DNA from 2 places in the Polaromonas sp. P1_A2 genome. Region 2 is predicted to be linked to the other one. Evidence: predicted binding sites of a transcription regulator. Region 2 holds the regulator's gene; the other holds the start of a gene.
The links. Region 2 encodes HrcA, which represses chaperone genes, less so after heat shock. Its sites were predicted from a motif close to TTAGCACTCNNNNNNNNNGAGTGCTAA; they were not measured.
Positions count from the first base shown of each region.

Region 1: AC1D09_RS15535 (co-chaperone GroES) is a predicted target of HrcA. The motif match lies at 1,365-1,391, and genes of this name have one in related genera.

Region 1 covers NZ_JBFTZI010000003.1:732,377-735,773, reverse strand. The annotation lists gene groL (chaperonin GroEL) at 1-849, opposite strand, end outside; gene AC1D09_RS15535 (co-chaperone GroES) at 979-1,269, opposite strand; gene AC1D09_RS15530 (hypothetical protein) at 1,641-1,850, shown strand; gene AC1D09_RS15525 (hypothetical protein) at 1,871-2,077, shown strand; gene AC1D09_RS15520 (CHASE3 domain-containing protein) at 2,062-3,397, opposite strand, start outside.
Region 2 covers NZ_JBFTZI010000001.1:752,775-756,171, reverse strand. The annotation lists gene AC1D09_RS03555 (RelA/SpoT family protein) at 1-305, shown strand, start outside; gene greB (transcription elongation factor GreB) at 324-893, opposite strand; gene AC1D09_RS03545 (hypothetical protein) at 938-1,189, opposite strand; tRNA gene AC1D09_RS03540 (tRNA-Arg) at 1,348-1,424, opposite strand; tRNA gene AC1D09_RS03535 (tRNA-Ile) at 1,452-1,528, opposite strand; gene hrcA (heat-inducible transcriptional repressor HrcA) at 1,574-2,593, opposite strand; gene AC1D09_RS03525 (NAD kinase) at 2,642-3,397, shown strand, end outside.

The sequences.
Region 1 (3,397 bases), on a different contig from region 2:
GTCGCCGAAGCCGGGAGCCTTGACAGCCACGACCTTCAGGATGCCGCGCAGGGTGTTCACCACCAGGGTTGCCAGGGCTTCGCCCTCGACTTCTTCGGCGATGATCAGCAGTGGACGGCCGGCCTTGGCGACTTGCTCCAGGGTGGGCAGCAGGTCGCGGATGTTGCTGATCTTCTTGTCGTAGAGCAGCACAAAGGGGTTGTCCAGCAGCGCGGACTGCTTTTCAGGGTTGTTGATGAAGTAAGGGGAGAGGTAGCCGCGGTCGAACTGCATGCCTTCGACGACGTCGAGTTCGTTTTGCAGGGACTTGCCGTCTTCCACGGTGATCACGCCTTCCTTGCCAACCTTGTCCATCGCGTCGGCAATGATCTTGCCGATGGATTCGTCGGAGTTGGCGGAAATCGAGCCGACCTGGGCGATTTCCTTGGAGGTGGTGGTGGGCTTGGAGGCCTTCTTGAGCTCTTCGGTCAGGGCCAGCACGGCCTTGTCGATACCGCGCTTCAAGTCCATGGGGTTCATGCCGGCGGCAACGTACTTCATGCCTTCGCGGACGATGGCTTGTGCCAGGACGGTGGCGGTGGTGGTGCCGTCGCCGGCGTTGTCGGAGGTCTTGGAAGCGACTTCCTTGACCATCTGCGCGCCCATGTTCTGCAGCTTGTCCTTCAGTTCGATTTCCTTGGCGACGGACACACCGTCCTTGGTCACCGTGGGGGCGCCGAACGAGCGCTCCAGAACCACGTTACGGCCTTTGGGGCCCAGGGTTACCTTGACGGCGTTGGCCAGGATGTTCACACCCTCGACCATGCGTGCGCGGGCTTCGCCGCCGAAAATGACGTCTTTTGCTGCCATGTTTAATTCTCCAGAATTCAGTTAATAAGGGGTTTGTGGTGAAGATTTACTTTTGTCTCCGGCCGGGCCTTTCGGCCCTTAACTTCGCTTCGCAAAGTTAGCCTCGACGAAAATAATTCGCATTGCGAATTATTTTTCAACCACTGCAAACAGGTCTTCTTCTTTCATGACGAGCAGTTCGTCGCCGTCGACCTTGACGGTCTGGCCGCTGTATTTGCCGAACAGCACGCGGTCGCCCACTTTGACGCCCACGGGGCTCAGTTCGCCCTTGTCGTTCTTTTTGCCGGGGCCAACGGCCAGCACTTCGCCTTGATCAGGCTTTTCAGCGGCGCTGTCGGGAATGACGATGCCGGAAGCGGTTTTGGTTTCGTTTTCCACGCGTTTGACGATCACGCGGTCGTGCAAAGGACGAAGTTTCATGAGAGCTCCTTGTTTGAGAACACTGGGTTTGGGGAATCAAAAAGCACCCGCGTAAAGTGGGTGCTTGTTAACTTTGGTGGATTGATGAGGCCTTGTTAGCACTCAATACCATCGAGTGCTAATCATAGGGGCAATTCGGGGCGTTTTCAAGGCGACGCGCTGGAAAATCCTGTTTTCAAGTGTGCAGCGGGACGCTGTGGCGTGGGCTGGGCCCCCGTTGCCACCCGGCGCCAAGGGATTGGCCTGGATGCCGGGCGTGCGCCCGATCCGAGCTTGTCCTACACCGAATTCCTCTGCCGCTGACGACCTGCCACCCATGCCGGCCCCTAAAGTCAAATCCTCTTCATTCAGGGGCCGGACCCGGCATCACCATGTTTTTAGACAGTTTTCCACGCGAAGAAGCCCAGGACAGCCGCGCCATGCGCCCGGCGCGGGAGCCTGCGGCCGAGCCGGTCCGCTCGCGCCATCCCTGGCCTTTTCCGGTGTCCGGCAAGGATTTCGGCCTGCCGGTGGTATCGGCAAAGCCTCAGGCGGCGGGTGGGCCCGGCTGCGCCACAAGCTGCAGCAGTTTTGTCACCTGATGGATTCCGGCGGACGGGCGATGAAATCTAAAACCAGCGCCACGCCGGAAAGCCCTCGTGCCGGCGGCACAAAAATTCCCGCGAGCCGGCCCAAAAAGACCCCCTCCGATGACTTCGGCCGGGAAGGCACCAACAAAACCATCCCCGAACCCAAGGCCGATGGCCAGCCCTCCGAGGAACTGGGCCATACCCCGCATGTCGGGAAGACGCCTTACACGCGCGGCTGAGGCGGGCCTTCAGTCGCGCCGCCCGCCACATGCGCCGCCGCGGTCCGGCGCACCAGCAGCGGCAGCGTGGCCGAAATGGTCGTGCCCTGGGTTGTGTTGATCTCCAGGTGGCCGCCCGAGGCCTCCACCCGGTGGCGCATGCCCTGCAGGCCGTGGCTGGATGCCTGCACGGCTTGCGGATCGAAGCCCCGGCCGTCGTCGTGCACGGTCACGATGATGTAGTCCTTGTAGCTCAGCAGGTTGATTTCCACGTTCTGCGCCTGCGCATAGCGGGCAATATTGGTCAGGGCCTCCTGGGCCAGCCGGTAGACCGTCAGCTGTACGGTTTCGTCCAGTTCCGCCGGCTCCAGGTTGGTGACGATGCTCAAGCCCGAACGTTGGGCGAACTCGCGCGTCAGGATTTCCAGGGCCGGCAGCAGCCCGAGGTTGGACAGCGAGGAAGGGCGAAGGTCCTCGATGATGCGCCGCTTCAGGGCGATGCCGCTGTTGAGCGTTTCAATCAGGTGCTCGATGCGGGCCGGCAAGTCGCCGTTTTCGCCGGACAGCCTGGCTTTGATGCGCGTGATGTCGAGCTTCGCGGCCGTGAGCAGCGCGCCGAGCTCGTCGTGGAGTTCGCGCGCCAGGTGCTCTCTTTCCTGTTCCCGCACCTGCTGCAGGTGGGTGGCCAGCTCGGCCAGCCGACTGGTGCGCTCCTTGACCTGGACGTTCAGCAGGTCGCGCTCGGCCTGCAATGCCAGTTGCTGGCGCTGCCCAGCCTGGTCCAGGGCGGCGGTCTGGCGCAAATACAGCCAGAAGGCCACAAAGGCGACGGTCGCCACCAGGGTGATGCCTATGCGCGTGAGCAGCAGCGAACGCCGGACCTCCGCGTAGCCCCTGGCGGTGTCCTGGTTGGTTTCTTCGATGAGCCGGCCGGCGCTGTTGCGTATGGCGTCCATTTGCTCCTTGCCCACCTCCGTGGTCAGGACAAAACGCCAGGCCTCGTCCTTGCCTTCGTTCTTCATGCGGATGGACAGGTCCATCTCCGCCAGCTTGCGCTGCACCGTGCGTCCCAGCAGCGACAGCGTGCCGGCCAGATCCTGGCGGGTGGCGAGCAGCTCGCGCAGCTGGTCCTGCGTCTGGCCGATGTCCGCGATGGCGGCCTTGTAGGGCTCCAGGTACATGGTGTCGCCGGTCAGCAGGTAGCCGCGCTGCCCGGTCTCCGCATCGAGCACGTCGCGCAGCAGCCGCTGGACATGGCTGCGTGTGAGGTGGGCCTGCGCCACCTCGTCCATCGCATCCATGGATTTGTCATACGACAGCTCGCTGATGCCGATCAGGGTG
Region 2 (3,397 bases):
AGCACCGCGACAGTGAGCGCTTCATCGCGGTCGACTGGTCGGACGAACCGGTGCGCACTTTTGAGACCAACCTGCTGGTGACGGTGTCCAACGGCAAGGGCGTGCTGGCCAGGGTGGCGGCCGCGCTGGCCAGCGCCGAAGCCGACATCACCCACGTCGACATGGAGCAGGAACCTTCGCACGACGCGACCGACCTGCGCTTTGGCGTGGCGGTGCGCGACCGCGTCCACCTGGCCTCGGCCTTGCGCAGCGTCAAGCGCACGCCCTCAGTCCTGAGGGTTCAGCGCGCCAAATCAACCGGTTAGAACGGCTCTTAGGGGCAGTTAGCCGGCCATGCGCCCATCGGGCGCCGGGTAGTCCACCTTGAGCACTTCCAGCGTCTGCACGCCTTGTGGCGTCACCAGGCTGACCTCATCGCCCACGCGCGACTTGAGCAGCGCCCTGGCTACGGGCGATATCCAGCTGATCTGCCCCAGGGCGCTGTTGGCCTCGTCGATCCCGAGTATGGTCACGACGCGCTCGACGCCCTCGTCATCGGCATAGGTCACGGTGGCACCGAAGAAGGCCTGGTCGCTGCCGTGGTGGATGGAGGGATTGCTGACTTCCGCGATTTCCAGCCTTTTTGTCAGGAAGCGGATGCGCCTGTCGATTTCGCGCAGGCGCTTTTTGCCGTAGTGGTAGTCGCCGTTCTCCGAGCGGTCGCCGTTGCTGGCGGCCCAGTGAACAATCTCGACCATCTTGGGTCGCTCGTTGTCTATCAGGTCCAGCAACTCGCCGCGCAGGCGCTCGTAGCCCTGCGGCGTGATGTAGTTTTTGCCCCCGCCGGGCAGGGGCGCGAGCGCGGGCTCGTCGTCCTCGGGCTCGTCGGTTTCTTTGGTAAAGGCTTTGTTCATGCTCCGGCCACCTTAGCATTCATGGCCGCCAGCCGCGAATGCCCCTAAAAATCTTCCATCCTCAGGACCAGGGGATTGTCAGGCGTGTAGCTCGTGCCCGCCACGACGAGGTCGGCGGCCCGGGCATGGATCATCTCGGCATCCAGCTCATAGGCTTTTTTCAGGGAGTCTCCCGGCGCGGCGCCGAAAAATTCCTGCATCACCTCGCGTGAAATTTTCACGGGAATCGCCTGGCCCGCATGCGAAATCCCAAAACTGAGCCACTCGCCGTGGTCCTCGACCTTCAGTGCTTCCATGTCTCTCCTCCGGAATGAGCATCCAGAATAGCGGAGCACCCGCCGGCCGTACAGCCCATACGGCGCCGCCCGGCCCCAGGAAAACCACTAAACCCCAGGCAGAAAGAAAAATAGCCTAGAGGGGTGAGCCTCTAAGCTATTGAAATCACTAATGAAAGTGGTGCGGCTGGCAGGAATTGAACCCACGACCCCTTGGTTCGTAGCCAAGTACTCTATCCAACTGAGCTACAGCCGCTAAGCCTCAAATTATAGCTTATTTAAATGGTAGGGCGTGAGTGACTTGAACACTCGACCAAAGGATTATGAGTCCTCTGCTCTAACCAACTGAGCTAACGCCCCACACAAGAGGGAGATTGTAAGGGCGTCCGGGGCCGGTTCCCGGGCCTACTTGCTGTGGCTGAGGGCGGTGCTGACCAGTTTGGAGGTGATATCGACAATCTGGATCATTTTTTCGTAGGGCATGCGCATGGGGCCTATGACGCCCAGCGTGCCCACGACCTGGCCGTCGACCTCATAGGGCGCTGTCACCACCGACAGCTCCTGGTAGGGAACGACCTGGCTTTCGCCGCCTATGTAGATGCGAACGCCTTCGGCGCGGCTGGACACGTCGAGCAGGCGCATCAGCTGCGCTTTTTGCTCGAAGAGGTCGAACAGCTTGCGCAGGTTGCCCATGTCGCCGGAGAAATCGCTGACGGCCAGCAGGTTGCGTTCGCCGGAGATCACGACCTCGTCGCGCGATTCGATGGCCTCGGAACTGACCTTGACCGCGGCCTGCATCAGGGTGGCGATCTCGCCGCGCAGCGCCTCGACTTCGTTTTTCAGGCGCTCGCGCACTTCCTCGATGGCCATGCCGGCGTAGTGCGAATTGAGGAAATTGGCCGCCTCCACGAGCTGCGACTGGGTGTAGTCGGCTTCGGTGAAGATGACCCGGTTCTGCACGTCGCCGTCGGGCGACACGATGATCACCAGGAAGCGTTTTTCCGACAGGCGCAAAAACTCGATATGGCGAAACACCGAGGTCCGGCGCGGCGCCATGACCACGCCGACGAACTGCGACAGGCTGGACAGCATGTGCGCCGCGTTGCTGAGCACCTTCTGCGGCTGGTCGGGCGCGAGCCGGGGCGCACCTATCTGGCCGGCGGCGGGGAACGGGTCGCGCTGCGTGGTCAGCATGGTGTCGACGAAGAGGCGGTAGCCGCGCGCCGTGGGAATACGGCCGGCCGAGGTGTGCGGGCTGACGATCAGGCCGAGCTCCTCAAGGTCGCTCATGACATTGCGGATGGTGGCGGGAGACAGCTCCAGACCCGAGGCCTTGGACAGCGTGCGCGAACCCACCGGTTGCCCGTCGGCAATGTAGCGCTCCACCAGCGCCTTGAGAAGCAACCGCGCACGATCATCAAGCATGCCGACATTCTACGAAGCCTGGGCCGGATGTTGTGATGTAATTTGCCGATGAAGTCGCAATTCCGCCATGTCGCCCTGATCGGCAAGTACCACGCGCAAGGTTCCCGGTCGGCGCTGGAGGATATCGCGCATTTCCTGGGCACCCAGGGCTGCGAGGTGGCGATAGAGCAGGACACCGCCAGCAACACCGGCCTCACGCAATTCCCGACGCTGGACGCGGCCGGCATAGGCGCCCAGTGCGACCTGGCCCTGGTGGTCGGCGGCGACGGCACCATGCTGGGCATAGGCCGGCTGCTGGCGCAGTTCGGCATCCCGCTGGTGGGCATCAACCAGGGCCGGCTCGGCTTCATCACGGACATCGCCTTTGAGGGCTACCAGGCCACGCTGATCCCCATGCTGCGCGGCGAGTACGAGGAAGACCGCCGCTGGATGATGCAGGCCAAGGTGGTGCGCGACGGCCGCTGCGTCTTCAGCGCCACCGCCATGAACGACGTGGTGGTCAACCGCGGGGCGACCGCCGGCATGGTGGAGCTTCGCGTGGAGGTGGACGGCCGCTTCGTGGCCAACCAGCGCGCCGACGGCCTGATCATCGCCTCGCCCACCGGCTCCACGGCCTATGCGCTGTCGGCCGGCGGCCCGCTGCTGCACCCCTCGATTGCCGGCTGGGTGTTGGCGCCGATTGCGCCGCACACCCTGTCGAACCGGCCCATCGTGCTGTCAGACTCGGGCGAGATCACGATTGAAATCGTCGCCGGCCGGGACGCCAGCGCCAATTTCGACATGCAGTCGCTGGCCAGCCTGCTG